3 regions of the Cupriavidus sp. 22TCCZM01-5 genome follow, and region 1 is predicted to be linked to each of the others. Evidence: predicted binding sites of a transcription regulator. Region 1 holds the regulator's gene; each other region holds the start of a gene.
What was found. The regulator sigma-54, encoded in region 1, starts transcription at its own class of promoters, with help from an activator protein. The targets are predictions, from matches to a motif close to TGGCANGNAANCTGCTTT.
Positions count from the first base shown of each region.

Region 1 (10,459 bases):
CATTGCTGCGCGGGCTCGGCATTGAGCCGTTTGATCCGCATTTCGACGGTGGCTGGCTGCACCGGCATACGCGCGGGCGCTCCGCCGCGATCAAGACAGTATTGCTGGCCGGTACGATCGTGGTCGGCGTGGGCAACATCTACGCTTCGGAAAGCCTGTTCCGTGCGGGCATCCGCCCGACCACGCCGGCTGGCCGGCTGAGCCTGGCGCGCTGCGAGCGGCTGGCGCTGGCCGTGCGCGAAACCCTGGCGCAGGCGATCGAACGCGGTGGCAGTACGCTGCGCGACTTTGTCGGCAGCGACGGCGCCAGCGGCTATTTCCAGCTCGACTGCTTTGTCTACGACCGCGCCGGGGAGCCCTGTCGTGTCTGTGGCACGCCGGTACGGCAGATCGTCCAGGGTCAGCGTTCGACCTTCTACTGCACGCACTGCCAGCACTGAAACGCGGAGTCTCAGGGGAGGTCGGAAGGCCGCGCCGCTCCTGCGTCGATGGCTCGGCGCAACACTCTCCTGCCAAGGGACGCGAATTCCACAAAAGCGCCCCGGAAACCTGTATCTTGTGCGCAGACATAAAAAGTTACAAAAACGCACCCGCTTGCAAAGTCGGCACTTGCGCCAGATTGCCGGACAGGAACCCAGCCGAACCGCCGCCATGACAACGCTCGCACACCAATTTGAACAATACGGCGCCTGGAGAACCGGGGTACTCCAGGCGCTGGCCGAATTCCAGTCGTGGCTGCAGCAGCACGAGCTCTACGATGCGACGGCCGAAGAGCGCGTGCAGCGCATCCAGAACGTGCTGCGCAGCGACCGGCTCAAGGTCGCCTTTATTGCCGAGTTCTCGCGCGGCAAGAGCGAACTGATCAACGCTATCTTCTTCGCCGACTACGGGCGCCGCATCCTGCCGTCGTCGGCGGGACGCACCACCATGTGCCCGACGGAGCTGCGCTACGACGAGCACGAGCCGCCCAGCATCCGCCTGCTGCCGATCGAAACCCGGCTGCAGGAGGCCTCGACCGCGGATTTCCTCGAAGCGGGCACGTCCGCGTCGCACTGGCATTCGGTGCCGCTCGACCCATCGTCGCCCGAGGGGATGCTGGCCGCGTTCCAGCATGTGGTCGAGACCATCCGCGTGCCGCCGGCCCAGGCCGAAGCGCTGGGCCTGTACCACGAGGAAGATCCCGATGCCGCCTACGCGGTGGATGCCGAAGGCATGGTCGAGATCTCGCGCTGGCGCCACGCGGTCATCAATTTCCCGCATCCGCTGCTGCGCCAGGGGCTGGTCATTCTCGATACGCCGGGGCTGAACGCGATCGGCACCGAGCCTGAGCTGACGCTGCGCCTGATCCCGGATGCACACGTGGTGGTGTTCGTGCTGGCCGCGGACGCCGGCGTGACCAAGAGCGACCTGGAACTCTGGCGCGGGCACGTAGGCGCAGGCCATCGGCGCGGCTGCCTGGCCGTGCTCAACAAGATCGACGGCCTGTGGGACCCGCTGAAGTCGCAGGCCGAGATCGCGAAGGAGATCTCGGGCCAGGTCACCTCGACGGCGCAGGTGCTCGGCATCGAGCAGGGGCGCGTCTATCCGGTGTCGGCGCAGAAGGGCCTGGTGGCGAAGGTCACGCATGACCAGACGCTGCTGGCACGCAGTGGCCTGCCGCATTTCGAGCACGTGCTGTCCGACCAGCTGATCCCGCGCCGGCGCGAGATCGTGGCCGACCAGGTCCACCGCGCGGTGCAGGACATGTCGCGCGGCGCGCAGCAGCTGCTGCAGAGCCGCCGCCGCGACATCGTCGAGCAGCTGTTCGAGCTGCGCGGCCTGCGCGGCAAGAACCACGCGATGGTCAAGCACATGCTGCTGCGCGTGCAGAGCGAGAAGGAAGAGTTCGAGCAGAGCATCAGCAAGTTCCAGGCCTTGCGCCTGGTGTTCGGCCGCCACAGCGCCGACATCATCAAGAGCCTGCAACTGCGCGACGTGCGCCGCACCATGCGCACCGCGCGCGAGCAGATGAAGGAGCGATTCTTCTCGCGCGGCCTGCGCGAAGACATGGACGCGCTGTTCGCGCAGCTCACCACGCTGATCACCGACGCCGACAACAAGATCAGCCAGCTGCACCAGCTCATCGACAGCATGTACCGGCGCTTCAACGCCGAGCACGGCTTCACGCTGCCCGCGCCGATGCAGTTCGTGACCACGCGCTATGTCGCCGAACTCACCGAGATCCTGCAACTCGTCCAATCGCACTTCGGCGCGGTCAGCATGCTGACGCGTTCGCGGCCGAACCTGGTGCAGGGGGCGTTCGATACCATGGCCAGCCGCGTGCTGGAGAATTTCCGCGACCTGAACCGCGATATCGAAGTCTGGCTCAAGTCCGTGATGACGCCGCTGGAGGCGCAGGTGCGCGAGCACCAGAAGCAGCTGCGCCGCCGCGTGGATTCGATCGAACGCATCCACGAGGCTACCGACACGCTGGAAAGCCGCATCGCCGACCTGGAGGAGGTGCTCAATGGCCTGGATGAGCGCAGCGGGCGCATCGAGGCCCATGCCCTGCGCATCGTCCGTCCCGAGGCTGACACCGAAGGCGCGCAACTGGCTGTGGCCTGATCCCGGGCTGGCCGGTATATCATGTGGCGCCGCCTCTGTGCGGCGCTTTTTCTTTTGCGTGGCCCATTTGCCTGCCACGCCATCCACGCCATCCACGCGCCCGATTGTCCCCGATGCCCCGCAAGTCCGCCCCTGCAGTCTCGTCCGCCAACGCCGTCGCCGTGCCGCCCGACATCCAGGTTCCCGCCGGCTTCGGCGCGCGCGTGGTCGACTGGCAGCGCATGCACGGCCGGCATGACCTGCCTTGGCAGAACACGCGCGATCCATACCGGATCTGGCTTTCGGAGATCATGCTGCAGCAGACGCAGGTGAGCGCGGTCATCGACTACTTCCAGCGCTTCGTCGCGCAGCTACCGACGGTGCAGGCGCTGGCCGCCGCGCCGGCCGACCAGGTGATGGCGCTGTGGGCGGGGCTGGGCTACTACTCGCGCGCGCGCAACCTGCACCGCTGCGCCATGCAGGTCGTCAGCGACCATGGGGGCCGGTTTCCGACCGATCCCGCCGTGCTGGCCACGTTGCCGGGCATTGGCCGCTCCACCGCCGCGGCGGTCGCAGCCTTCAGTGCCGGCGTGCGGTCCCCGATCCTGGACGGCAACGTCAAGCGTGTCTTTGCGCGCTTCTTCGGCATTCACGGCCACCCGGGCGAGCGTGCCATCGAGAAACGCATGTGGGAGCTGGCCGAGGCCGCGCTGCCCGCAGCGGGGCCGCGCCAGGCTGACGATATGGTGGCCTACACGCAGGGCCTGATGGATCTTGGAGCGACCGTCTGTTCGCGCGGCAAGCCGGCATGTCTGGCCGATGGCGCGGCGTGCCCGCTGTCGGCGGACTGCGTGGCGCGCCGCGATGGCCTGACCGCTACGCTGCCGACCCCCAAGCCACGCGCAGCGGTGCCGGAGCGAAGCACCGTGATGGTCATGCTGCGCCATGGGCGCGACGTGCTGCTGCAGTTGCGCCCGGACAGCGGTGTCTGGGGCGGTTTGTGGAGCCTGCCGGAGATGCCGGTGGCAACGGTGCCGTTCGACGCGGAACTCGCGGAGGAGGACGCGCTGGGCTATGCGCGAGCGTTCGGCGAACCGTCGCGCGCCGACCTGGCCGGCGAGCTGGTCCATGTCTTCACGCATTTCCGGCTGCTGATCCGCGCGATCCGGGTCGACATGGCGGCGCTGTCGCTGCGCCAACCGGATTCCGGGCCGGCGCAACGATGGCTGTCGCTCGACGATCTCGACGTGCTTGGCACGCCAGCACCGGTGCGCAAGCTGCTCGAGACGCAGGCCCGCGGCGGCCTGTTCTGACGCCGCCGCAGCCAACTCGCTACACCATGTGGTGCTGCCGCATGTAGCGGTGCACGATCTCGATGCGCATGCCCGCATCGGGCAGCTCCATCAGCATCTGCTTGGCCTTGAGCGGCACCGGCAGCAGTTCGCACAGGCGGTTGGTGACCCAGCTCGGGTCGTCCCACAGGTAGGGTTCGGCGAACGGCATGCGGTCGGGCTGCTCGGCATGCAGCCGCGTGACGATCCGGCGCAGCACTGACAGGCATTCGCCCAGCAGTTCGAGCTTGCAGTCGATGATATCGGCGGGCAGCAGCTCGACGCTTGCCACGATCAGCCCGTCGTCACGCTTGCGGTGCTCAAGCACGCGGAAGCGCTGGCGGCCGCGCGTTTCGATCAGCAGCACGCCAAGCTGCTCCATATTGCAATCGACGATCTCTGCCAGGCAACCGATCGATTCCGGCACGGTTTGCGCGCCGGGCCGCGCGACTTCCTCGCCACTGGCGATCAGGCAGACGCCGAACGGTGTTGCATCGCGCAGGCAATTGCGCACCATGTCCACATAGCGCTTCTCGAATACGCGCAACGGCAGGCGGCCATCCGGGAACAGCACCGTGTGCAGCGGAAAGAGGGGCAGGTCATCCAGCGTCGGCGGCGTCGCGTCGACGGGAGCGGTGTGACGGAGAAGGTCTGTCGAGGACATGCGATGGCTGGCGTTCCACTGGATCGGGGAAACCGGCCGCCGGATCGGGTGCGGCGACCGCCATGGCTGCCAGGGCTTGACTTGCCTGGCGGCACCGTAGGGCCACGCAAGCGGCTATGCAGCCGGTGCGAGCTCGCGGTGTCTCACCAGCACATTACCATGCGCCCGGAAATAGTTGGCAAGCCTTTCCGCAATATAGACGGAACGGTGCTGTCCACCAGTGCAGCCGATGGCCACGGTCAGGTAGCTGCGGTTGTCCGCAATGAAACTCGGCAGCCACTTTTCGACATAGGCGCGGATATCTTCCGCCATGGCCAGCACCATCGGCTGGGCCTGGAGGAAATCGATCACGGGGCCGTCGCGGCCGGTCAGCGGGCGCAGCGCCAGGTCATAGTAAGGGTTGGGCAGCGAGCGCACGTCGAAGACCAGGTCGGCGTCGCTGGGCACGCCGTGCTTGAAGCCGAATGACTCGAACAGCAGCGTCAGGCGCTGGCTGTCTTCGCGGATCAGCTCCTTGATCCAGCTGCGCAGGGTGTTAGTGCGCACGTTGCTGGTGTCGATGCGGTGCGCGGACTCGGCCAGCGGGCTGAGCAGTTCGCGCTCCATCTCGATGGCTTCCATCAGCGCGCGGTCGTTGAACGCCTGATCGCCTTCGGTGCCTGGCGCGCCGTTGGTCAGGATCGACAGCGGGTGCCGGCGCCGCGTTTCCGAATAGCGCTGCACCAGCGCATCGGTGCTTGCCGTCAGGAACACGACTTCGACCTGATGGGTCTCGGCCAGTTCGCGAACCGTGTCGGGCAGGTGGTCCAGCGATTCGCGGCTGCGAATGTCGGTGGCCACGCCAAGGTGCGTATAGCCCTCGGCCGCAAGGTAGCGGGCCAGGTCGGGGATGAATTGGGCCGGCAGGTTATCGACGCAGTAGTAGCCTGCATCTTCAAGCACGTTCAGTGCGACGGATTTGCCGGAGCCGGAGATGCCGGTGATGAGGATGATGCGCATAGCATGGAAAGCATAGCATCCGGAGGTGGCCACGTCATGACAGTGGCCTCTCCACGCAAAAATGGCGAACCGCCCGGTTCGCCATTCTGGTCAGCATCGGCAGCTGATTACTTCGACAGGCATTCCTTCATGAACGCCTTGTAATCGTCGCCCTTCTTGCCCTTGCCTTCCTTGCTGCAGGCCGACATCTTTTCCTGCTGGGTCTTGGTCGGCTGCACGCCCTTGGCCGAAAGGCACTGCTTCATGAAGGCCTTGCGATCGTCGCCTTTCTTGTCGCCAGCCTGGTCGTTGCAGTCCTTCATCTTCTGCTGCTGCGCGGTGGGAGCCTTTGCGGCGGATGCGGGCGCGGCCTTGGGCGCCGCGGCCGGAGCAGCAGGCGTCGCCGGTGTTGCCGGGGTGGCGGGCGTTGCCGGGGTGGCCGGCTGGGCAAAGGCGCCGGTGGCCAGCAACGGCGTCACCAGCACACACATCGCGATCAGTTTCTTCATGCTTGCTCTCCTGGCTGTGGAAAACTTCGTGGCCGCATTTTCGCCAGCCAACGGCGGGCGCTGCGGCTCCGGACTGGGCTCGATGCCCATTACAGCACAAAACGAGGCATATCCCCACCGCGTTGACTTATTTGTCAACGCCGATGTAAGCAATTGAAAACGTGCCGCGGCTTGTCGCGATCGCCGCTCAGAGCAGGCGGCCCTGTCCGCGCGAGACCGCGTCGGCCTGCATTGCGGCGCGCTGGCGGTCCATGAAGTCGCGCAGGGTATCGATGCCGCGCAGGCGCAGGATGGTGTTGCGCACGGCGGCCTCGACCAGCACGGCGAGGTTTCGGCCGGCCGCCACCTGGATCTTGACCATATGGATTGGCAGGCCCAGCACGTCGAGGTACTGGGAGTCGAGCGGCAGGCGTTCGAACTCGCCGTCGTTGCGGCGCACCAGCTGGACCACCAGCTTCATCTTCATCTTCCGCCGCACGGCGGTCTCGCCGAAGATGGTCTTGATGTCGAGCAGGCCCAGGCCGCGCACTTCCAGCAGGTTCTGCAGCAGCGGCGGGCAGCGGCCTTCAATGAAATCGGGCCCCAGGCGCACGAAATCCACCGCATCGTCGGCGACCAGGCCGTGACCGCGCGAGATCAGTTCCAGGCCGAGCTCGCTCTTGCCGAGACCCGACTCGCCCATGATCAGCACGCCCATGCCCAGGATGTCGAGGAACACGCCGTGCATGGTCACGCGCGGCGCGGAAATGCGCGACAGATAAAGCCGCAGGTGGTCGATCACCGCCGCCGAGGAGACCGGCGTGGTGAACAGCGGCGTGGACGAGCGCGTGCAGCGCAGCTCCAGGTCCGGCGGCGGTTCCATGCCGTCGGCCACCACCAGGAACGGCGGCTCGAGCAGGATCAGCTCGCCCATCTGGCGCTTGCGGGTCTCGTCGTCCAGGCGCTGGTAATAGGTGATCTCGGGCTTGCCCAGCACCTGGATCCGGTTCGGGTGGATCAGGTTCAGGTGGCCAACCAGGTCCGCGGCCGAGGTAGCCTCGCGGGCAAACTCCACGTCGAAGGCGCGATCCGCACCCTCCAGGCCAGCCACCCACGAGAGTTTGATGTCGGCTGCGTTGTCGTCGAAGATCGACTGGGAGGTGACGCCGGTGAGTTCCATGCGGTATGACTTTCGGAGCGGGGACCGTGCCGGACTTTACGGTTGTCCGGTCTGTTGCCAGCCCAGGGGGAGGATCAGGGATGCCACTGCGTCAGGAGTTCGTGAACCGCGTCCGGCGTGGCCAGCGTTGCCAGGCCTTCGCGCATGTCGCGATCCGATAGCAGCTGGGCAATTTCGGAAAGGATTTCGAGGTGCTGCTGCGTGGCCTGTTCCGGCACCAGCAAGAAGATCAGCAGCGAGACCGGCTTGCCGTCCGGCGATTCGAACGGAATCGGCTCCGCCAGCCGCATGAAGGCAGCCAGCGGTTGCTTCAGACCCTTGATGCGTCCATGCGGAATGGCCACGCCCGCGCCCAGGCCGGTTGAACCCAGCGACTCGCGCGCGAACAGGTTGTCGGTCACGGTCGCCCGCGCCACGCCATGATTGTTCTCGAACAGGAGCCCGGCTTGCTCGAAGACACGCTTCTTGCTGGTGACGCTGACGTCGAGATTGATGTTGCCGGGTGGCAGCAGTTTGGCCAAACGATTCATGGGCGATGCGAGGATTTCAGTTAGCAGGCAGATCGGACTGCTCAGCCCGGAAACGAAGCAGGGCCGGATTGCGGCGAGGCCATGGTTTGCCAGGCGTTCGGCCATTAGTTCGGCCATTATAGAGCAGCGTCTCCCCTGTTCTTGTGCAATGCAGCGCCGGTCCCTGTAGGTCCCGGCCCGTGCTGGTGCCGCCGCACCAGGGTCAGGCGGGCGCACCGGAGTCGCCACCGGCTATGTCTTGGAGAGCATACACCGTGCGGCGCCAGTTGCGAACACTTGTGCCGGCGGCCCGGGCAAGGCTGGGGCCGCGGATGCAAAAAAGCCGCGCTACATGGCGCGGCTTGCTTTTATCAGTCCCTTTCTAAGGGCCAGCCTAACGACTGGCAGGCATGATCATTGCTGCTGTAATTGTGACTCGGCCATCTGGTACTTGACCGCTTCGCGGTCGTGGCCTTGCACGCGGTCCTTGTAGCGAATCACCTGGCGGTCCAGCTTGTCGACGAGTGCGTCGATGGCCGCATACAGGTCTTCGTGGTGGGCTTCGACAAAGATGTCCTTGCCCCGGAGGTGCAGATTGATTTCCGCGTACTGCCGCCTGTCCTTTTCCTTGTGATTGTCGACTGAGAGTAGCACGCTGACGCCAATGACTTGATCGAAATGCCTGACGATACGCTCCAGCTTCGTTTCCACGTACTCACGCAGAGGGGGCGTGATGTCCAGGTGGTGTCCACTGATCTTGAAGTTCATAGCGCTTCTCCTTCTGAAAGAGCTGCACCAGGCAGGCGGTGCAACTCGGCTACAAAGTCTTGCGGAGATTGACAGCAGGGATCTTCAGGGCTTCGCGATACTTGGCGACGGTACGGCGCGCGACGACGAAGCCTTGTTCACCCAGCAATTCGGCAATTCGGCTGTCGGAAAGAGGACTCCTCGGGTCTTCGGCTCCTATAAGTTGCTTGATCAAGGCGCGGATGGCCGTTGATGAAGCCGCGCCACCGGTTTCGGTGGACACGTGGCTGCCGAAAAAGTACTTCAGTTCGAAAGTACCCATTGGCGTTGCCATGTATTTATTAGTCGTCACCCGGGATATGGTTGACTCGTGTAATCCCAGTGTATCGGCAATCTCCCGCAAAACCAAGGGGCGCATCGCGATTTCGCCATGCGTGAAAAAGTTCTTCTGACGTTCGACAATTGCCTGCGAAACTCGCAGGATCGTGTCGAACCTTTGCTGGATATTCTTGATCAGCCAGCGCGCTTCCTGCAGCTTCTGCTGCAGGCCGGCCGCGCCGGACTCTCCCTTGGCTCCGCGCAGGATCTGCGCATACATATCGTTGATGCGCAGGCGCGGCATCACGTCCGGGTTGAGCTGCGCGATCCATCCGCCGCCACCCTTGCGCACGAACACGTCCGGCACCACGAAGTCGGCTTCGGGGCGGCTGTACGCGTGGCCCGGATATGGCGCGAGCGAGCGGATCAATTCGTGGGCGGCCTTGAGCGCCGCTTCGTCCACCTGCAGTGCTTTTTTCAACCGCGTGTAGTCGCGCACGGCAAGCAGCTCCAGGTGATGGTTGACGATCGACAATGCCAGCTCGCGCTGCGGGTGCTGCAGCCGGCGCAGCTGCAGGGTCAGGCATTCGGCGGCATTGCGCGCGCCTACGCCGGGCGGGTCGAAGCTTTGCAGCAGCGCGAGTATGGCCTGCACTTCCTCGACCTCGAATTCGAGTTCCTCGGGCAGCTCGGCGCAGATCTCCTCTAGCGACGCGCTCAGGTAGCCGTCGTCGTCGAGCGATTCGATCAGGAAGATCGCGAGCCCCTTGTCACGTGTAGAGATCTTCAGCGGCGCGAGCTGTTCCATCAGGTGTTCGCGCAGGGTGGGCTCGGCATCGCGCAACTGCATGGGCGTCTTCTCGTCGTCATCGCCCTGCGGGCGCCGCGCGAAATCGTCCAGGCTCCAGTCGCTGCCGTAATCGTCGCCACCGCTGTCACTGTAGCCTTCTTCATCTGCGCCCGCGCCGTTGGCGTTTGCTTCGCCATTGCCCTGCGGTTCCGCTGGTGCGGGTGCCGGTGCGCTCTGCAGATTGACCGAGCCGTCCGCAGCCACGCGCAGCGGGCTTTCGATCCAGTCGTTCTCGCGCTCGAGCAGCGGGTTTTCGGTCAGGGCCTGCTCGACTTCCTGCTGCAGTTCCAGCGTGGAAAGCTGCAGCAGCCGGATCGACTGCTGCAATTGCGGCGTGAGGGCAAGATGCTGGGAGAGGCGGAGCTGTAGCGACGGTTTCATGCGACCTATTCTATGCGCATCTTCCCGTTGTTGGAACGGAAATTGCTATCGCTGATGCTGCATGATCGTCTCTGCCAAGGGGACAGTTTCAGCCCCGGCTTCACATGCGGAAGTTCTCGCCCAGATAGACGCGACGCACCGACTCGTTGGCGATGATGTCTTCGGGCTGGCCCGCTGCGAGTACGGTGCCTTCGCTGATGATATACGCGTGGTCGCAGATGCCGAGCGTTTCGCGCACATTGTGGTCGGTGATCAGCACGCCGATGTTGCGTGCCTTGAGGAAGCTGACGATGCGCTGGATCTCGCCGACCGCGATCGGGTCCACGCCGGCAAATGGCTCGTCGAGCAGGATGAAGCGCGGCGACGATGCCAGCGCGCGCGCGATTTCCACACGGCGGCGCTCACCGCCCGACAGCGACAGCGCGGGATT
Region 1 covers NZ_JBYOJR010000001.1:215,704-226,162, forward strand. Annotated here, with positions in the region: gene mutM (bifunctional DNA-formamidopyrimidine glycosylase/DNA-(apurinic or apyrimidinic site) lyase) at 1-440, shown strand, start outside; gene AC3FNH_RS01125 (dynamin family protein) at 652-2,604, shown strand; gene mutY (A/G-specific adenine glycosylase) at 2,718-3,896, shown strand; gene AC3FNH_RS01135 (LON peptidase substrate-binding domain-containing protein) at 3,916-4,578, opposite strand; gene rapZ (RNase adapter RapZ) at 4,693-5,577, opposite strand; gene AC3FNH_RS01145 (PsiF family protein) at 5,685-6,065, opposite strand; gene hprK (HPr(Ser) kinase/phosphatase) at 6,253-7,224, opposite strand; gene AC3FNH_RS01155 (PTS sugar transporter subunit IIA) at 7,299-7,754, opposite strand; gene hpf (ribosome hibernation-promoting factor, HPF/YfiA family) at 8,148-8,501, opposite strand; gene AC3FNH_RS01165 (RNA polymerase factor sigma-54) at 8,551-10,029, opposite strand; gene lptB (LPS export ABC transporter ATP-binding protein) at 10,130-10,459, opposite strand, start outside.

Region 2 (10,459 bases), on a different contig from region 1:
CGTGGGTTCGCTGGCATTGTCGATCCCGCTGTCGGTGATGTTGTCGCGGGTCTCGTTCGGCCGCGCATCGCGCGAGGCCGGGCTGTTCATGATTCCCGAGGAAGTCATGCCGCCACGGGAAATCGTCGAAACGCAGCAGCATGTGGAGCAAGCGGCCGAGACGCCGGACTTCGTGGACGCCGTGGTCGATCCGGTGACCAACGCGCTGATGTGCGCAACCGCGTCGGCACGAGTCAACCAGCCGCAATCCGCGAAGGAGCGCCACGCGGCGCTGGTCCAGCACGCGCTGACGGGTGGCCCGCGCGCGCTGACGGCGTCGCAGCGGCATATCCTGCTGGGCGATCCGTTCGCGCTGTCAAGGCTGCATGAACTCGTCTGGGGATCGCCGCTGGCCGATGCGGGATGGAAGGATATCCGCCTGCTGGTCCGGCGCGCGCCGAACGTACTGCCGCTGCGTCCGCGCGTCGCCTGAAACCGGCCAGGGCGCGGTGCCGCCGTACCCTGGCGCGATTGGCCCGCACCTCAGCGCAAGGCCGAGGTGCAGATCGGTGCGTTGATGTAGACGTCGCCGACGCGGCGTTCGCCGCGGTCGTTCCGTGTCATGTAGCGGAACATCATGCTGACGCCCAGCTTGGTCAGGATTTCCACGTCGCGATTGGCGCAGATATTGCGCTGCAGCGGCGCCGCGTAATTGACCTCGAAACTGGCAAGATCAAGCATGGGCCCGCGATAGTTGGTCAGCTCGAGCTGGAACAGCACGTGTTTGCCCGGTGTCGACTGACAGCGCCGCAAGCGGGTTTCCCCATCGATCTCTATCGGCAGTGCATCGTTGAGCTGGCGGCAGGCGCGCGCCAGCACGCCGTCGGGCCGATTGGTGTTGCGCAGCAGTTCGGGCACGCCCGCGGCGCCGGTATTCTGTCCGGTCGCGGCGCCCTTGAGCATGCGGGACAGTGCGTCGGCTTCATCGAGTACGGGTGCGGGCGCGGTTGCCGAGGCGGGTGGCGGGCGTAGCGGTGTCGGTGCGCTTTGCGCCGGCCATGGCCGCAGCAGTGCAGCCGCGAGAGCGGCAGAGCCTAGCGTAGCGGTGAGCGGCGTGTGTCGTATTCTCATGCAGGATAACGTTGCCGGGGCAAACCTGTCGCCCATCTCTGCGCGGCCGCCGGTCAGTCGCGTAGACAGGGCCGACAGGCTCGCATTGTACCCTCCACCCCCATTCGCGTGAAAGCGGCGCCACACGTTAACACGCGCGCAGCCACGCGGCACGGTCGCTTGCGCGCCTGCGCCGCGCAAAATTGCCAGTCAAGCCAATACTGCCAAGATTAGGATATTTATCGAACCCGACGTTGGCGGGGGCATGGCAATGCTCCGGCGCAGTGGGCGGCAAGATGTCACAGACATCGGATCTTTGTCATTCCAGCCGGATTTGTCATGCTGTGCAACAATTCGCGGTCTGGCGGCTGGCATGCGCTGCCGCCGCCGGCCACGGACTCCCCGGAACTGACACTGATGCCTGAATCCTCCAGCAGCCGGAAGGCTGCGCGCTTTCCCGCCTGGCTGCTGATCTGCGCTTCGCTGACGGCCATTGCGCCGCTGTCGATCGACATGTACCTGCCCAGCTTTCCGGCACTGTCCACGGACCTGCACGTGGATATCGGGCAGGTGCAGTTGACGCTGGGCACGTTCCTGGTGGGGCTGGCGCTGGGGCAGGCCTTCTACGGACCGATCAGCGACCGCTTCGGGCGCAAGCCGCCGCTGTATGTCGGCCTGGGCCTGTACGCGCTGGCAGCAGCGGGCTGCGCCATGGCGCGCAGCGTCGAGTCGCTGATGCTCTGGCGCTTCCTGCAGGCGCTGGGCGGCTGTGCCGGCATGGTGATGGCCCGTGCGGTGATCCGCGACCGGCTCGAGGCCCACGAATCGGCCCGGGCCTTCTCGTCGATGATGCTGGTGATGGGGCTGGCGCCGATCCTGGCGCCGATCATCGGCGGCGCCATCCTGAGTACCCTGGGCTGGCGTGCCATCTTCTGGTTGCTGACGCTTGCGGGCGTGCTGATCCTCGCGCTGGTGCACTTCCGCATGGAAGAATCGCTGCCGCGTGAACGCGCCGCGCGCCTGCATCCCGGCGCGGTGACGGCAAGCTATACCGAACTGTTGCGTGACCGCGAGTTCCTGGGCTACTCGCTGTCAGCCGGGTTCGGGCAAGCCGGCATGTTCGCCTATATCTCGGGGTCGCCGTTCGTGCTGATCGAACTTCATGGCATCGATCCCTCTCACTATGGCTTCGTGTTCGGTGCCAATGCGCTCGGACTGATCGTCATGTCGCAACTGAATGCACGCCTGGTGCAGGGGCGCACGCTGGACCGTGTGCTCGGGCGCGCGGTGCTTGCGCCATGCGCGGCGGGCCTGGTCCTGGCGGTTGCGGCGCTGGCCGGCGTGCTGGTACTGCCCGTGCTGCTGGCCGGCTTCTTTGTCTTTATCGGTGCACTGGGTTGCATTACGCCCAATGCTTCAGCGTTGGCACTGACGCACCAGGGGCATCGTGCCGGCACGGCCTCGGCGCTGATGGGCACGCTGCAGTTTTCACTGGGCACCGTGGCCGGCGCCGCTGTCAGCCTGTGGCACGATGGCACGGCCCTGCCACTGGCCGTGGTGATGGCCGTGTGCGGCGTCGGGGCGGTGGCGTTACGCGCATGGGGTTCGGCGGCTGCGCAGGCTTGAGCGTCAGGCGGCGGCGTTCTTCACGACCACCATATGCGCCGGCATGGGCGCGGCATAGCCCGCCTGGCCAAAGCTCTCGCGGATGATGCGATTGGTGTCGAAATACACCTGCCAGTAGTGATCGTTATGGCAATACGGACGTACCGCCAGGACCGGACCGACCAGCGTGAATTCCAGTATCTCGATGTCGACGGGGGGATCGGCCAGGACATTCGGAATCGCGCCGATACGCTCCTTGAGCAGTGCGACCGCGGCGGCTGCGTCGGTACTGCCCGCAAGCTGGGCCTTCAGTTCGACGCGGCGGAACGGATTGGCGCTGAAATTCTGGATCGTGTCCGAGAAGATCTTGTTATTGCCGATCACCGTCAGGATGTTGTCCGGCGTGTCGAGCGTCGTGGCGAACAGGCCGATCTCGCGCACCGTGCCGCTGACCCCGCCGATGGTCACGAAATCTCCGACCTTGAACGGCCGCAGCACCACCAGGAAGGCGCCGGCCGCGAAGTTGGCCATCAGGCCCGACCAGGCCATGCCGATGGCCACGCCGGCCGCGGCGATCAGGGCCGCGAAGGTCGTGGTCTGGATGCCGAAGTAACCTAGGATGCCGATCACCAGGACTACGTTCAGCGCCACCGTCACGATCGAGCCGACGTAGCGCAGCAGGGTCGGGTCCACCTGCTGCTTGCCCAGCGCATTCTGGACCATGCGTACCACCACATGGATCAGCCAGCGGCCGATGATCCAGAAGGCCAGCGCGGCCAGGATCTTGACGCCGAACTCCGTGGCATAGGCCACGACCACGGTCTGGAACTTCTCCAACGTTGACGCATCCATCGGCATTCCCCAGGTCTGTTGGCCGGCCTGGTCTGTTGCCCGAAAAGGGCCGGCAAAAAAACGAAGAACTGCGAACGAAGAACTGCGAAGACTGTCCGGCAAATCTTGCACGCTGATGCGGCACGAGAAGGCGGGCACGGCAATTATTGCCATGCCGTTCGGGGAAGTTCAAGAAAAGAATTGTCAGGAACGGCGCGAGCGCGCGCGTTCCTGCGGCGGACTTACCAGTTCGTTTCGCGTTCGGGCGTGGCCGAGATGCGATGCAGGGTCAGGTCGGCGCCGTTGTATTCGGCTTCCGCGTCGAGGCGGATGCCCACCAGCTTCTTGAGCGTGCCATATACGATCGTGCCACCCGTGACGGCGATCACGATGCCGAGCAGGGTCCCGATCAGCTGCGCACCCAGCGATACGCCGCCGATCCCGCCAAGCGCGTGCGAGCCGAAGATGCCGGCCGCAATGCCGCCCCAGGCGCCGCACAGCCCATGCAGCGGCCACACACCGAGTACATCGTCGATGTGCCATTTGTTCTGCGCGAGCGTGAACAGGTGGACGAACAGCACGCCAGCCACGGCGCCGGTGACCAGCGCGCCGAGCGGGTGCATCAGGTCGGACCCGGCGCAGACGGCGACCAGGCCTGCCAGCGGGCCGTTGTAGGCGAAGCCCGGATCGTTACGGCCAGCCCACCAGGCGGCCAGCGTGCCCCCGGCCATGGCCATCAGCGAATTGATGGCGACCAGGCCGCTGATCTTGTCCACGGTCTGGGCGCTCATGACATTGAAGCCGAACCAGCCGACCGCCAGTACCCATGCGCCCAGTGCCAGGAACGGAATGTTCGACGGCGGGTGCGCGCTGATGCGGCCATCCTTCTGGTAGCGGCCGCGGCGGGCGCCGAGCAGCAGCACCGCGGGCAGGGCAATCCAGCCGCCTACCGCGTGGACCACGACCGAACCGGCGAAATCATGGAATGGGGCGCCGGTCAGGCTCGTGATCCAGTCCTGGATGCCAAAGCGTTGATTCCAGGCAATGCCCTCGAAGAACGGGTAGACAAAGCCGACCAGGACGAATGTCGCCAGCAGTTGCGGATTGAAACGCGAACGTTCGGCAATGCCGCCCGAGATGATCGCGGGAATCGCGGCGGCAAATGTCGCCAGGAAAAAGAACTTGACCAGCTCATAACCGCTCTTTTGTGCGAGGGTGTCGGCGCCGGCCATGAATTGCACGCCATAGGCGACCGTATAGCCGATAAAGAAGTACGCGATGGTGGAAACCGCGAAGTCCACCAGAATCTTCACCAGTGCATTGACCTGGTTTTTCTTGCGTACCGTGCCCAGTTCCAGGAAGGCGAAGCCGGCGTGCATGGCCAGCACCATGATTGCGCCAAGCAGGATAAACATGGCGTCGGTGCCAGTCTTCCAATTGTCCATAGGTTCCTCATGCTCAAAATGGGAGCGTGGGTATGCAAAAAGCATTCCAGAATTGGCTGCATGCTGGTGCTAATTGCACCGTCATGGTGGAAATCGCACTGGATTGCCCTCAGGCGGCCCAAAGGTGAGGCGGCGGCTTTGGTGCCGTTGGCGCAAATCGGGGGCATTGGGCCGGTCGGCGCGCGCCATAATGACGCAACATGGCGTGTGGCATGAACCGTGACGGTGCATTGCACCATAGCGGTGAATGGCGGTTGGGGCGCCGCCGGGGTGCCAAATTCATCCGGCGGGTGGGCGCCACCGGCTTACGCGCTATGCAGAAATGTCGCGGGCAAAACGGGCGGAATAGAGGGTGAAATCTCCCGCTAACCGGCCTCAAGCAAGGATTTCCGGGTTTTTTCGTTGCATCGGTGCCACTGGGGATTGCCCAAGGCGCGAAGGGCAGATTAGACTGCGCCGATCGATGCAATGCCTGCTGGCAGATACATCGGTGACGACGACCAACAAGGGAAATCAGCCATGAATAAAGGTGAACTGGTATCGGCCATCGCCGCGGAAGCAGAACTGAGCAACGCCGCAGCCGAGCGTGCGCTCAACGCAGCGCTGGACAGTATCAAGAAGGCAGTGGCCAAGGGTGATTCGGTAACGCTGGTGGGGTTTGGCAGCTTCAGCTCGGGCAAACGCGCCGCGCGCACGGGTCGCAACCCGCGCACGGGCGAAACGATCAAGATTCCGGCCGCGAAGACCGTGAAGTTTTCCGCCGGGCAAGGTTTCAAGGACGCCGTGAACAAGAAGAAGTAAGCTGTCTGCGTCCGGATCAGCGAGAGAGCGGCCTGTCGGGCCGCTTTTTTATTGGTGCGCCGTTTGTCCGGTGCCGCCCGCGTGGCGCTGCGGCCATATCGTGGCGCAGACGGTGCCGCGGCAACGCCGGCGCGCCCCCCGCGCACCGGTTTACGGGTTACACTGCCGCGCCTCGGCCCCCGCAACCTGCATCACCATCATGAACGACCAGTCCCACCAGCTTTCCATGACCGTGCTGATGACGCCGGACATGGCCAACTTCTCCGGCAATGTGCACGGCGGCACCATCCTCAAGTACCTGGATATGGTTGCCTATGCCTGCGCGAGCCGCTATGCCGGCCGCTACGTGGTCACGCTGTCGGTGGACCAGGTGGTGTTCCGCCAGCCGATCCACGTCGGTGAGCTGGTGACCTTCCTGGCCTCGGTGAACTTCACCGGGCGCAGCTCCATGGAAATCGGCATCAAGGTGGTGACCGAGAATATCCGCAGCAAGCTGGTGCGCCACACCAACAGCTGCTATTTCACCATGGTGGCGGTCGACGACAACGGCGCGCCGGCCGAGGTGCCGCCGCTGGAGCCGCGCGACGAAGTCGAGCGCCAGCGCTTTGCCGCGGCCCAGCAGCGCCGCGCACTGCGCCAGGAAATGGAAAAGCGGCACGACGCCATCAAGGTGACGGGGAGCTGACCGGCCATGGCTCGCACGCTTTGCCTGCTTGCCGGCGCCTGCCTGGCGGTGGCCGGCGTCCCGGCGCCGGCCGAGGAAATCGGCAGCGTCAACACCAATTTCCGCATGACCGGCTCGGACAAGGTGGTCATCGAAGCGTATGACGACCCGATGGTGCAGGGCGTGACCTGCTACGTGTCACGCGCCCGTACAGGCGGTATCAAGGGGTCGCTGGGCATGGCGGAAGACCCGCCGGAGGCGTCGATCGCGTGCCGGCAGGTGGGGCCGATCTCCTTCAAGGGGCCCCTGCGGCAACAGGATGACGTGTTCTCGGAACGCATGTCGATCCTGTTCAAGACCTTGCATGTGATCCGCGCCGTCGACCGCAAGCGCAATACGCTGGTCTACCTGACATACTCCGACCGCATTGTCAGCGGCAGTCCGCAGAACAGTGTGACGGCCGTGCCGGTGCCGGGCGGCACCGCCATTCCGGTCAAATAAGCGGTCGGCCGCCCGGCTCGGGTCATGTGCCCGGCCCGAACAGCTTGCGCAGGTTTGACTTCAGGATCTTGCCATTCGCGTTGCGCGGCAGCAGGTCGGGCAGCACGATGATCCGTACCGGCACCTTGAACGCCGCCAGCCGCTGCGCGACAAAACCGCGCAGTTCGTCTTCGGTGGCCTGCATGCCGGGCTTGAGGCTGACCACGGCGCCCGGTTCCTCGCCCAGCTCCTTGTGCGGGATGCCGACCAGGGCGGCATCCATCACCGCCGGATGCTCGTAGAGCGTGCTTTCCACCTCGATGCAATAGATATTCTCGCCGCCGCGGATCAGCATGTCCTTCATGCGATCGACGATATAGAGGAAGCCCTCTTCATCGAGCCTCGCGATATCGCCAGTGCGCAGCCAGCCATCGGCAAACGTCTGCGCGGTCGCCTCGGGCTTGTTCCAGTAGCCGCGAACCACATTCGCGCCGCGCACCATCAGCTCGCCGGCTTCGCCGGGCGGCAGCGCCTGGCCGCGGCCATCCACGACCTTCATCTCGCCGATCGGCAGGGCCGGACCGCTGCTGTCCGGCCGCAGCACGTATTCTTCCGCACTGTGGCTCGTGAACGTGGCAGACGTTTCCGTCATGCCCCAGCCTATGCCCGGCGCCGACTGCGGCGTGGTTTCGCCGATGCGGCGCACGAGTTCGGGCGAAGCCGGCGCGCCGCCGTAGCTGATACTCTCCAGCGACGAAAGATCGAAACGCCCGCGCTCCGGATGCTCCAGCAGCTGCCAGGCGATGGTGGGCACGCCGCCGGCCGTGGTGCAACGCTCACGCTCGATGAGTTCGAGCGCGCGCAAGGCATCCCAGCGGTGCATCAGCACGATCTTGCCGCCCGTTGCCAGTGCGCTGTTCAGCACGGCCATGCAGCCTGTCACGTGGAAGAACGGTACGGACAGCAATGCAGCCTTCTGCGGCGCTGCAGGGTCCGGCGCGGGAATCGGCTCGCCGCGCCGCAGCAGGTTGCGCAGCGGGCTGAACAGGCTGGCCACGGCAACGCTGGTGGCATTGCGGTGCGTGCCCAGCGCCCCCTTGGGTTTGCCGGTGGTGCCGGACGTATAGAAGATCGTCGCGTCATCCTCTGGTGCGATGTCCACGTCGGGGAGCGGCAGTTCCGGCAGCGTTGCCCATGCCGCGGTGGGGCCGGTCACGCTTTCGAGCGGTACGATCTTCTGGTCGTTGCCGAGTGCGCTTGCCCGCGACACGTAGACGCGTTCCAGCGCGGGGCAGCTGGGCAGATGGCCAGTGAGTCGATCCAGCCGTTCGGCGTCGACAATCGCGACGCGGCTGCCTGAATCGACCAGTCCGTATTCGAGCTCGGCCCCCGTCCACCATGCATTCAGCGGCGTGACGATGGCGCCGGCCAGCAAGGCGCCGTAGAAGGCCACGGGCCACTCGGGCAGGTTGCGCATGGCAATCGCCACGCGGTCACCCTGGCGGACGCCATCGCGCACCAGTGCCTGCGCGACATGCAGTGCCGCCCGGCGGAAGGCCGCATAGCTGACGCGCTCGTCTTCGTAGACCACGAAAGTACGTGCGCCAAAGGCTTGCGTGGCCTGGAACAGGTCGCGCAGCGTCGGCGGCGCGTTCTTCCAGACGGTGGTGGGAATGCCGCGAATGACGCGCGTTTCCGTCTCGAACGGAGCGCCTGGCGCGGTGAGGCGGGCGTGGGCCTCGGCCAATGACATGGCTGGCCAGTTGCCGGCCGGCTCGAACTTGCTCGACATGACTGCCTCCCGGACTGCAATGCAGGTGGGGGATGGCGCACCGCGCCATCCTTGAGGGAAATGCAGGAAACGCAGGAAATGCAGGGAACAGCGCGAACAGTGCGCAAGGCGGCAGCCGCCTTGCGTCAGGGCATCAGATCGTGACGCCGCCGTCGACGACCATGGCCTGGCCTGTCATGAAGGTGCTCGCGGCGGAGGCCAGGAAGACGGCTGCGCCCGCGATCTCGACCGGTTCGCCGATGCGGCGCAGCGGCGCGCCCTGGGTCGATTGCTGGTAGCGCTCGGGGTCTTCCCACAGCGCGCGTGCGAAATCGGTCTTGATCAGTCCCGGCGCGATGCAGTTCACGCGCACATTGTGCGGGCCAAACTCCACGGCGAGGTTGCGCGCGAGCTGGAAATCGGCGGCCTTCGAGATGTTGTACACGCCGATGGTCGGCGAGCCGCGCAGGCCACCGATCGACGAGACGATGATGATCGAACCGTCCTTGCGCTCGATCATCTGCGGCGCCACCATCTGGATCAGCCAGTGGTTCGAGATGACATTGTTGTCGAGCACCTTGCGGAACTGGTCGTCGGACACGCCGCTCATCGGGCCGTAGTACGGGTTCGACGCCGCATTGCAGACCAGGACATCGATCTTGCCGAAGGTGCGGTTGGTTTCATCGACGAGGCGCTGCAGGTCGTCCTTCGAAGAGATATTGGCCGGGACGGCAATCGCGGTGCCGGCGCCGTGGCGCGCGTTGATCGCGTCGACCACCTCCTGGCAGGCTTCGGCCTTGCGCGACGAGATAACCACTTTGGCGCCCTGAACCGCCATCTGCTCCGCAATGGCGCGGCCGATGCCGCGCGATGAGCCCGTCACGATCGCGACCTTGCCCGACAAATCGAACAATGACATGGAGTCTCCTGATATCGGCGCGGCCCTTGCGGGGCCTGCCTGTGTTCTGTTGGACAGCGCCACTTGGGGCCTGCCGGCACATTATGGTTGGGCCCCTTGACCCAGTCCACAGGCAAGCCGCCGCCAGCGGGGCCATATCAGTATTCTTTCTGCGGGCAATGCGCGGCGTGCATGGGCGCACGGCGGGGCAGCCGCCGGGATTCAGGCGTGCAGCAGCGTGGGCAGCACTCGCCCGAGGCCGTCGCGCAGGTCCGCGTCCAGTTCCACCTGGAAGCGGTTGACGACGGCGTCGATGACATCGTCGGCCGAAGTCAGCGTCTGCCGCCGCAAGGTGCCGTCGGCGCGGCGCTCGGCCAGTTCGCCGTTGGCAAGGGTCAGGCGCACGTCGCCGTCGGAACGGGCGAGCATGAGTCGCTGAGTGAAAATGCTCTCCGGATGCGTGCTGATGTACCAGTTGCGGGAGATGAAATCGATCCACGGCTGCGGCGACAGGTCGAAGCGGTAGACCTTGAGCCAGCCCTGCGCGCCACGCACTTCCAGATCCTGGCAATGAAAAGCGCCAGGCATGGCGCTATCCGGCGCCACGGTCAGGCGGTACGGGAACGACGAGGCGGCCGGCGCCGACATTGGCAGCGCCCGGAAAGGCGTGGGGCCGCCAAAGCCCACATCGGCCAGGTAGCTGCGATGTGCAACTTCCACGCGCAGCAGCATGTGCGATGCCGGCGTCTGGACCGAATCGGCCACGCCCCAGCGCACGCGTGCGGCAAGCGGCGTCACCGTGTAGCCCAGTGCCGTCAGCGCGGCGGCCAGCAGCGTGTTGAGCTCGAAGCAATAGCCGCCACGCCGGTGCGTAA
Region 2 covers NZ_JBYOJR010000005.1:61,869-72,327, forward strand. Annotated here, with positions in the region: gene mdoH (glucans biosynthesis glucosyltransferase MdoH) at 1-472, shown strand, start outside; gene AC3FNH_RS06630 (hypothetical protein) at 523-1,110, opposite strand; gene AC3FNH_RS06635 (Bcr/CflA family multidrug efflux MFS transporter) at 1,507-2,715, shown strand; gene AC3FNH_RS06640 (mechanosensitive ion channel family protein) at 2,719-3,546, opposite strand; gene AC3FNH_RS06645 (ammonium transporter) at 3,768-4,970, opposite strand; gene AC3FNH_RS06650 (HU family DNA-binding protein) at 5,490-5,771, shown strand; gene AC3FNH_RS06655 (acyl-CoA thioesterase) at 5,971-6,456, shown strand; gene AC3FNH_RS06660 (CreA family protein) at 6,463-6,936, shown strand; gene AC3FNH_RS06665 (class I adenylate-forming enzyme family protein) at 6,959-8,707, opposite strand; gene AC3FNH_RS06670 (SDR family oxidoreductase) at 8,841-9,605, opposite strand; gene AC3FNH_RS06675 (arylamine N-acetyltransferase family protein) at 9,807-10,459, opposite strand, start outside.
Region 2: the regulator sigma-54 is predicted to act here: its motif matches at 5,002-5,019, upstream of AC3FNH_RS06645 (ammonium transporter).

Region 3 (10,459 bases), on a different contig from region 1:
TGCCTTGTCGGCAAGACAAGCGCTCGCCGCCCCGGAAACGGCACATGCTGGTGATTTGTGTAACGATTACGCATTTTGTGACAAATAAGGCGCAAACAGTGCTCGATATGGGGGTAAAATCGCGCCCATCGCATTTGTAACGTTCTTATAACAATGAGCCCCCGTCCTTCGCGCCTGGCGTGCATAGACGCCCTCAAGGCGGTCAGTTCGCAACTGATCGTGCTCCATCACCTGGCGTTCTACGGCCCCATGTCCGACGCAGCCTATTCGCTGGCCCCGGACGCGCTGGACTGGCTGTCGCAGTACGCCCGCATTGCGGTGCAGGTATTCCTGGTCGTCAGCGGCTTCCTGGCGGCACGCAGCCTTGCGCCCGAGGGGCGGCTGACGCTCCGGCAGCATCCGCTGGCCGCGGTCTGGCGCCGCTACCAGAAGCTGGTCACGCCTTATGCCGCGGCGATATTGCTGAGCATCGCGGGCGCGGCCATCGCGCGTACCTGGATGGTCCACGAGTCGATTCCCGCGCCGCCGCACCTGATGCAATTCCTTGCCCATGTGCTGCTGCTGCATAACGTGCTGGATGTCGATGCCTTGTCTGCAGGAGTCTGGTATGTGGCGATCGACCTGCAGTTGTTTGCGCTGCTGGTGACGGCGCTATGGCTGGCGCGCGGGGTTTCGGGCCAGGGTGCGCAAGCGGGCGTCGTTCTGGTGTCGGCGCTGGCGGTGGCATCGCTGTTCTGGTTCAACCGCGATGCCGGATGGGATATTTGGGCGGTGTACTTCTTCGGCGCCTATGGCATGGGCACGCTGGCGTACTGGGCGTCCAACGCCGACCGCTCGGCCATTCCGCTGCTGCTGCTTGGGGCGCTCGGGCTGGCAGCGCTGATCGTCGATTTCCGCCTGCGGATCGCGGTCGCGCTGGCGACGGCCCTGCTGCTGGCGGTGGCCAGGCGCGGCGGCTGGCTCGAAAGCTGGCCGCGCGCGGCGGTGGTGGGCTTCTTCGGCCGCATCTCTTATTCCGTGTTCCTGGTGCATTTCCCGGTCTGCCTCATCGTTAACGCGGTAGTGTCGCACTTCGCGCCGGGCAGCCCGGTGCTCAATGCACTGGGCATGGTGTTCGCCTGGCTGGCGAGCAATGTTGCCGGGACCTTGTTCCACCGCTATGTAGAAAGCACCAACCCGTTCGCCGCGTTGCGAGCACTGCTGGCAGGCGGTCGCCGCAGCGCCCGAGGGGAATCGACGACATAAGCGGATCCGGGCCGCCCGAGCGTGCAATCCGGCGCAAAGCGGCTGAGGACATGAGCGGCACGTGGCTAACCCGGCCCGTGCCGCTTTTTCGTGGTGCGCGTGCACCACAAGCGCCAGAGGCGTGCGATGCCTCAGTGCAAAATGGGGCGCCGTTGCCACCGTGCGACGACCCACCATGGCCCGGAAACGGGCATTGGGTGATGGCACAGAGATTGCCTAGTATGGAATCGTAAACCTGACCGTTTGGTCAGGATTCCATCACGGAATCGAGGGCTCTCATGTCCGACCATATCGTCCTGACTTCGCACGCGCGCCGCGACAAACCGGCCGAGCCGATCCACTGGGGAGCGCCCACGGCCGCGGAACGCGGGCCGGTGATCGCCAGCCTGACAGACCCGGAGCGACGCAATGTGATCGGTACGCATTCGGGCGCCTATGCCATCTACCGGGCCCTCGCCGTGGCCTCGGGCCGCTTGCAGCGCGACCATCGTCCGGACCTGACCGATACCGCGCCGGCCGAAGCGATCGGCCCGCATCCGCAGTGGGCGGACCCGGACAAGATTGTCTCGCTCGACCCGTGGGGCCATCTCGTTTCCAGCGCATTTGCCGACCGCATCGCCGCAGGCGTGGACATCCGTCCGACCATTGCCGTGACGCGGGCGCATATCAACATGCCCGAACTGGCCGCCGCGATTGCCGCGGGACGGCTCAGGCCGGACGGCGACATTCTCCATGCCAACGGCGACGTGCGGGTCACCAAGGCCGCGGTGGACCCGGTCTGGTACCTGCCCGGGCTCGCGCGCCGTTTCGAGATCAAGGAAACCGCGCTGCGCCGAAGCCTGTTCGAGCAGACCAGCGGCATGTTCCCGGAGCTGGTGACGCGGCCCGACCTGAAAGTCTTCCTGCCGCCGATCGGCGGCATGACGCTATATTTCTTTGGCGATGTCGCCAAGCTGGGCCAGCCGGACACGCGCGTGGCCTGCCGCGTGCATGACGAGTGCAACGGCTCGGACGTATTCGGCTCCGACATCTGCACCTGCCGGCCCTACCTCGCGCACGGCATCGAAGTCTGCATCGAGATGGCGCAGCAGGGCGGCGTAGGCCTGGTGGTCTATAACCGGAAGGAAGGACGCGCGCTGGGCGAGGTCACCAAGTTCCTGGTCTACAACGCCCGCAAGCGCCAGGTGGGCGGCGACCGCGCCGAGACCTACTTCGCCCGCACGGAATGCGTGGCCGGCGTGCAGGACATGCGCTTCCAGGAACTGATGCCGGATGTCTTCCACTGGCTGGGCATCCGGCGCATCGACCGCTGGGCGTCGATGAGCAATATGAAGCACGGTGCGCTGGTGGCCCAGGGCATCGAGGTGGTCGAGCAGGTGGCCATACCTGAAGAACTGATTCCGGCGGATGCGCGCGTGGAAATCGACGCCAAGGTGGCGGCCGGCTATTTCACGCGCTACACGCCGCCTGACGCCGACGAACTCGCCCTGGCAAAGGGCAGGGGGTTGAACGAATGAGCACGTATCCCGAAGCGGACCGGCCCGGCGGGCCGGACCAAGGCCTCGGCAGCGGTTGGTACAGTCCGGTGCCGGCGGGGCACCCGGCCGCGGCGCTGCTTTGTGCCGAAGCGGTGCGCACGCATTGCGCGGCGATCACGGAACATGTGGCGGCCGGTCAGTCTGAACTGTTCACCTGGCATCCCGATCGCGTGCATGCCATTGCCGACTATGTGGCCAGCACCATCCGCCAGCGCTACCCCGATCTGCGGGTGCCGTACCACAGCCGCTGGCGCCATTTCGAAAGCGGCGGCTCCGGCGAGCGGCTCGACCGCTGGCAGATCCTGTGCGAGCGCGCCGCGCTGAGCGGCCCCGAGCACCGCGAGGACCGCGCACGCATCGGCATCGACCTGGTCATTCCCAGCGTCCTGCTGGATGCCGGAGCCGGGCCCGACTGGCGCTACCGCGATCCGGCCAGCGACCTGATCCTGACCCGCTCCGAAGGGCTCGGCGTGGCCAGCTTCGACCTGTTCGCGCGCGGTGGCTTTTCGGCCGAGCCGGGCAATCCGCTGCGTGCCGATGCCGAACGCCTGTTGCGCATCGATGCGTCCAGCATTGCCACGGCGTTCCAGGTGGCGCAGCACAATCCGCTGGTCGGCCTGGAGGGGCGCGCCGGGCTGCTGCGCCGGCTGGGCGAAGTCATGCAGGCCACGCCGGCCGTGTTCGGCTCGCCGGCGCGGCTCGGCAACCTGTTCGACTATCTGAAGGCCAATGCGGTCGATGACCGCATCGACGCGAGCTTCATCCTGAAGACGCTGCTGGTGGCGCTGGGGCCGGTGTGGCCGGGGCGGGTCGTGCTCGACGGCATCTCGCTCGGCGATACCTGGCGCCACCCGGCGGCTCCCGGCGGGCTGGTGCCGTTCCACAAGCTGACCCAGTGGCTGACGTATTCGCTGCTGGAGCCGCTCGAGGATGCCGGGCTGATCGTTACCGGACTGGATGCGCTGACCGGGCTGCCCGAGTACCGCAACGGCGGCCTGCTGTTCGATTTCGAGCTGATGGTGCCGCGCGACGCGGGGTTTGCACAGGTGGTGCACGAGGTGCACGAGCCCGTCATTGTCGAATGGCGCGCGCTGACGGTGACCGGGCTGGACCTGGTGGCCGACGGCGTGCGCCAGGCGCTCGGATTGAGCGAGACGGCGTTTCCGCTGGCGCGCGTGCTCGAAGGCGGCACCTGGGCCGCGGGGCGGCGGATTGCCGCCAAGCGCAGGGCCGGCGGGCCGCCGCCATTCGCGATCCACAGCGACGGCACGGTGTTCTGAGCGCCGCGAACGCGCAGTCTTACGCTTGCCCGCCGGCCGACGCCGACCGGCGGTGCAATCCCTGATTTCCACGCCAGTCCGATTCAGTCCGATTGCATAGGAGCGTCACCATGAACGACATGTCTGCCGTCCCCGTGGCACCGGCCGCAGCCGCCAATGCCCCGGTTGCCGCCGCCTCCGTGCTGGTGGTGGACCACCCGCTGGTCCAGCACAAGGTCACGCTGGCGCGCAGCGAGGAGACCACCACCGACAACTTCCGCCGGCTCGTGCGCGAGATCAGCCAGCTGCTCACCTACGAAGCCACGCGCGACCTGCCGATGGAGACCATCGCCATCAGGACGCCGATCGCGCCCACGCAGTCGCCGGTACTGGCAGGCAAGAAACTTTGCCTGGTGTCGATCCTGCGGGCCGGCAACGGCTTCCTCGACGGCATGCTGGAGCTGCTGCCGGCCGCGCGCGTGGGCCATATCGGCCTGTACCGCGATCCGGAAACGCTCGAGCCCGTCGAGTACTACTTCAAGATGCCGGAGGACATTCGGGAGCGGTTCGTGATCGTGGTGGACCCGATGCTGGCCACGGGCAATTCGGCCATCGCGGCGCTGAACCGGCTCAAGGAGAGCGGCGTGACCATGCTCAAGTACGTGTGCCTGATCGCGTCGCGCCCGGGGCTGAAGGCGCTGCAGGCCGCGCACCCGGACGTCGCCATCGTCACGGCGGCCATCGACGAGGAGCTGAACGAGCACGGCTACATCGTGCCCGGGCTTGGCGACGCCGGGGACCGCCTCTACGGCACGCGGTGATGGACGGGCCCGCGACCGCCACGGCGCGGCGCCTGCCCCTGGCGCGGGAAGCGTGCGGCGGGCGCATCCGGCAGGAGAACGAAGCCATGATCCTGCGCGCGGCCGAGCACGTGTTCGCGCGCGCCGGCTTCGCGGGGGCCACCATGGCCGAGATTGCCGTGCGTGCCGGCGTGCCCAAGTCCAACCTGCACTACTACTTCCGCACCAAGCAGGCGCTGTACCGCGCGGTGCTGGCGCACACGCTGCAGCTCTGGCTGTCCGAGACCGAGACCATCCGTGCCGAACTGCCGCCACAGGTGGCGCTCGAACAGTACATCCGCGCGAAGATGCGGCTGTCCGCCAGCCATCCCGATGCCTCGCGCGTGTTCGCCAATGAACTGCTGCACGGCGCGCCGGAGATCGGCGAAGTCCTGCGCCATGCGCTGCGCGAACTGGTGGCGCACAAGGCCGCGGTCATCCGCCAGTGGATCGCCAACGGGCAGATGGCCAGCGTGGATCCGCAGCACCTGTTCTTCACGATCTGGGCCGCCACCCAGACCTATGCCGATTTCGAATCGCAGATTTGCGCCGTGCTCGGTGTGAGCCGACTGGGGCGGCGCGATTTCGAGCTGGCCACCGAGCACCTGGTGGCGCTGCTGCTGCGCGGTTGCGGGCTCCTGCCCATGGCCGCGCCGCTTGCCCGGGATGTGCCAACACCGTAGTACTCAAACAAGGGAGAGAGAACCATGAGGTCTGGACGCAATCGCAGGACCTGGCTGAAGCTGGCCGCCGCAGGCGCAGCCGTGGCCGTCATCGGCACCGTGCCGCTGGCCCACGCGCAGGCGAAGCTGAAGGTGGCAGCGGTCTACACCGTGCCGGTGGAGCAGCAGTGGGTGTCGCGCATCCACAAGGCGCTCAATGAAGCCAAGGCCCGCGGCGAGGTGGACTATGTGTTCTCCGAAAGCGTCTCGAACGCCGACTATGAACGCGTGCTGCGCCAGTATGCGGAGCAGGGCGCAGCGCTGATCGTCGGCGAGTCATTCGCGGTGGAATCCGCCGCGCGCAAGGTGGCGAAGGACTACCCGAAGACGGCGTTCCTGATGGGTTCGTCGGGCAAGCCGCAGGCGCCGAATTTCTCCGTGTTCGATAACTACATCCAGGAGCCGTCCTACCTGACCGGCATGATCGCCGGAGGCATGACCAAGACCAACCACATCGGCATGGTGGGCGGTTATGCGATCCCCGAGGTCAACCGACTGATGCACGCATTCATGGATGGCGCGCGCTCGGTCAACCCGAAAGTGAAGTTCACGGTCAGCTTCATCGGCTCCTGGTTCGATCCGCCCAAGGCCAAGGAAGCGGCCTTCGCCATGATCGACAAGGGGGCCGACGTGCTGTACGCGGAACGCTTCGGCGTATCCGATGCCGCCAAGGAGCGCGGCAAGCTCGCCGTCGGCAACGTCATCAACACGCAGCCGCAGTATCCGGCGACCGTGGTGGCGTCGGCACTGTGGAACATGGAACCGACCATCGGCGCGGCGCTGGCCAAGGTCAAGGCGGGGCAGTTCAGGAACGAGGACTACGGCCAGTATTCGCTGATGAAGTACAAGGGGGCCGAACTGGCGCCGCTCGGGACCTTCGAGGGCAAGGTGCCGGCCGAGCTGATGGTCAAGGTGCGCGCCAGGGAAAAGGCCATCCTTGATGGCAAGGAACCCGTGAAGGTGGTCGAAACGGAGCCGAAGTCCACACCGTAGGCGTCCTGCGGCGATGCCAAGCGGATGGCCATGTCTGGCGGGCGGCCGCCAGACATCCCTTTTTTGTTCCCTTCCTGACATCCATGTTCCTGCCTGAATCGCCGCCGGTGCTGCGCATGGCCGGCATCACCAAGCGCTTTGGCGCGCTGCTGGCCAACGACGATATCTCGCTCCACCTGCGGCGTGGCGAGGTGCTCGCGCTGCTCGGCGAAAACGGCGCGGGCAAGAGCACCTTGGTGAATATCCTGTTCGGCCACTACGTGGCCGATGCCGGCAGTGTCGAGATCGACGGCGTGGCGTTGCCGCCCGGCAATCCGCGCGCGGCGCTGGCGGCCGGCATCGGCATGGTGCACCAGCATTTCACGCTGGCCGACAACTTGTCGGTGCTCGATAATATCCTGATAGGCACCGAACCGCTATGGCAACTGCAGCAACGCCGGCGCGCCGCGCGAGCGCGCGTGCAGGAGCTGTCGCACCGCTTTGGCCTGGCCGTGCAGCCGCACGCGCGGGTCGGTGCGCTTTCAGTGGGCGAGCGCCAGCGCGTGGAGATCATCAAGGCGCTGTATCGCGGTGCCCGCGTGCTGATCCTTGACGAGCCGACGGCCGTGCTGACGCCGCAGGAGGCCGACAGCCTCTTTGCCACGCTGGCCCAGTTGATTGGCGATGGCATGTCGGTCATCTTCATCAGCCACAAGCTCGACGAAGTGCTGCGCGTCTCGCACCGCGTGGCCGTGCTGCGCGGCGGCCGGCTTGTGGCCACGCGCGACGCCGCGGCCACGTCGCGTCCGGAACTGGCCGAGCTGATGGTCGGGCGTGTCGTGCAGATGCCGGCGCGCACGCGGTCCGCGCTGCGCAATGCGGCGGAGGTCCGCACCGAACTCGCGCGGGTCAGCGTGCCGGCATCGCCGGGGCGCGTCGCGCTGCAAGACGTATCGCTGTCGCTGCGCAGTGGGGAGATCGTCGGCATTGCCGGCGTGGCGGGCAATGGCCAGGTGACGCTGGCGGAGGTCATGAGCGGCATGCTCGCGCCTGCGTCGGGCACCGTGACGGTGGCGGGCCAGGTCATGCCGGCCGAGCCGCAACGCTGGATCGCGGCCGGCGTGGCGCGCGTGCCCGAGGATCGCCACGCGCAGGGGGCGGTCGGAGAACTCGCGGTGTGGGAGAACGCGATCGCGGAGCAGCTCGGCCAGCCGGCCTTCACGCGCGCGGGAGTGATCCTGCGCGGCGCCGCCAGGCGCTTCGCGCGGGATCTGGCTGCGCGCTTCGACGTGCGTGGCGGCGGCATCGATGTGCCCACGCGCACGCTGTCCGGCGGCAATATGCAGAAGCTGATCCTCGGGCGGGCGCTCTCGGTGGCCGGCGAGGGCGAGGCGCCGCGCGTGGTGGTGGCGAGCCAGCCGACGTGGGGCCTCGATATCGGCGCCGTGGCCTATGTCCACCGGCAGCTTCTGGACGCCGCCGACGCCGGGGCCGCGGTGCTGCTGATTTCCGAAGATCTGGACGAATTGATGACACTCGCTGACCGGATTGCGGTGATGCATCGCGGACGCCTGACCGAGGCACTCCCGGCGCAGGCCTGGACGTTGGCGACACTGGGCCTGGCCATGGCCGGCGCGGCGGCTGCCCCGGAAGGCGCCGCGGCCGCGGGCGGGACGGAGGTGTGCGATGCGGCTTGAAGCGCGGGCAACGGTGTCGCGCGTGGCACTGGTGGCGGCGCCGGTGGGCGCCGTGGCGGCCACGCTGGCGATCTGCGCGCTGCTGGTCGCCTGGGCGGATGCGCCGGTTGGGCGGGCCTACCTGACGCTGCTCGAAGGCGGCTTCGGTTCGCGCTTTGCCTGGTCGGAGACGCTGACGCGCGCTACGCCGCTGATGCTGACCGGGCTGGCCGTGGCCGTGGCGTTTCGCGCGCGGCTGTTCAATATCGGTGCCGAGGGCCAGCTCTATCTTGGCGCGCTGGCTGCGGTGGCCATTGGCGGGCAGGTGGATGGCGGCCCCGCGCCGTGGGCCGCGCAGCTTCCGGCCGGCGTGCTGTTCGCGCTGATGGTCGCGGCCGGGATGCTGGCCGGGGCGCTGCTGCTGCTCGGCCCCGCATGGCTCAAGCTGCGGCTCGGTGTCGATGAAGTGGTGACCACGCTGCTGCTGAATTTCATCGTGCTGTTGCTGGTCTCGATGATGCTCGACGGCCCGATGAAAGATCCGCTGGCAATGGGGTGGCCGCAGTCCGTAACGCTGCTGCCGGAACTGGAGCTGTCGCGCCTGATGGAACGTTCGCGCGTGCACAGCGGTCTGCTGGCGGCGTGCGCGCTGGCGCTGGCGGTGTGGGCGATGAACCGCTACACCGTGTTCGGCCTGCAGATGCGGGCGGTGGGTGCCAATGCGCGTGCCGCCGCATTCGCCGGCATGCCGGTGGGCCGTGTGACGCTGTTCGCGGCGTTGTTGTCGGGCGCGCTGGCGGGCCTGGCCGGCGTGGTGGAGGTGGCGGGGCGCACGAGCTATCTCACACTCGACATGTCGCCGGGCTACGGCTACGCGGGCGTGGTCATCGCCATGCTGGCCGGGCTCAACCCGCTCGGCGTGGTGGCAGCTTCGGTGTTCGTGGCCGGAGTCCTGGTCGGGGCCGATGGCATGAGCCGCGCGGTCGGGGTGCCCAACGCCATTGCCGACGTGATCGTGGCGGTGGCGCTGCTGGCCATGCTGGTCGCGACCATGCTGACGCGCTATCGCATCCGCCTGGACCGCGTGCGGGGAGTGGCCTGATGGACCTGCTCGACATCCTTGCCGCCGCGCCGTTCTGGGTCGCCGTCCTGCGCGTGGCCACGCCGCTGGTGTTCGGCACGCTGGGCGTGCTGCTGTGCGAACGGGCCGGTGTGCTGAACCTTGGCATCGAAGGGATCATGGTGGCCGGCGCGTTCTCCGGCTGGCTCGCGGTATACCACGGTGCGCCGCTGTGGGGAGGCGTGGCGGTGGCGGCAGGTGCGGGGCTGGTGTTCGGGCTGCTGCACGGCTGGCTGACCGTGACACTGGCGTTGTCACAGCACGTGGCAGGACTCGGTGTCACCATGCTGGCCACGAGCCTGTCCTATTACGCCTACCGGATCGGCTTTGCCTCGGTATCGTCGCCGCCGACCATCACGCCTTTCGCGCCGATGGGCTGGCTGGCGCAGGTGCCGGTCGCAGGGCCCTGGCTCGGTCCGGTGCTGGGCGCGCAGACAGCGCTGACGCTGCTGGCCTTGCTGCTCGCGCCGGTGATTGCGTGGCTGCTGTACCGCACGCCGCTCGGGCTTGCGGTGCGCATGGTGGGCGAAAACCCTGCGGCGGCCGAAGGGCAGGGCATCCGCGTGGGCGCCGTGCGCATCGGCGCGGTCATGGCAGGATCGGCGCTGATGGCGGTGGGCGGCGCGTTCCTGACGCTGTCGGCGTTCAATGCCTTCTTCTTCAACATGATCAACGGGCGCGGCTGGATCTGCGTGGCGCTGGTGGTGTTCGCGTCATGGCGGCCCGGCCGGGCGCTGCTGGGCGCGCTGCTGTTCGCCGCGTTCGATGCGCTGCAGCTGCGCCTGCAGCAGGGCGGCGCCAGCCTGCCGGGGCTGCCGCCGCTGCCCTACCAGCTTTACCTGATGCTGCCCTACGTGCTGTCGATCGTCGCGCTGATCCTGGTGGCTAGACGCGCCACCTATCCGCAGGCGCTGATGAAGCCGTACCGCCGGGGCGAGCGCTGACCTGAACCATCCGAGCCTGGAGCCACCATGCTGGAACTGATCCTGCGCCACTGCACGCTGCCCGACGGGCGCACTGGCATCGATATCGGTATCGACAACGGCCGCATTGTTGCGGTGAAACCCGCGCTCGCCGCGCAGGCGGCC
Region 3 covers NZ_JBYOJR010000005.1:8,821-19,279, forward strand. Annotated here, with positions in the region: gene AC3FNH_RS06380 (acyltransferase family protein) at 154-1,245, shown strand; gene AC3FNH_RS06385 (GTP cyclohydrolase II) at 1,524-2,762, shown strand; gene AC3FNH_RS06390 (URC4/urg3 family protein) at 2,759-4,063, shown strand; gene upp (uracil phosphoribosyltransferase) at 4,174-4,863, shown strand; gene AC3FNH_RS06400 (TetR/AcrR family transcriptional regulator) at 4,863-5,564, shown strand; gene AC3FNH_RS06405 (BMP family protein) at 5,589-6,596, shown strand; gene AC3FNH_RS06410 (ABC transporter ATP-binding protein) at 6,680-8,272, shown strand; gene AC3FNH_RS06415 (ABC transporter permease) at 8,262-9,353, shown strand; gene AC3FNH_RS06420 (ABC transporter permease) at 9,350-10,315, shown strand; gene AC3FNH_RS06425 (amidohydrolase family protein) at 10,343-10,459, shown strand, end outside.
Region 3: the regulator sigma-54 is predicted to act here: its motif matches at 1,447-1,464, upstream of AC3FNH_RS06385 (GTP cyclohydrolase II).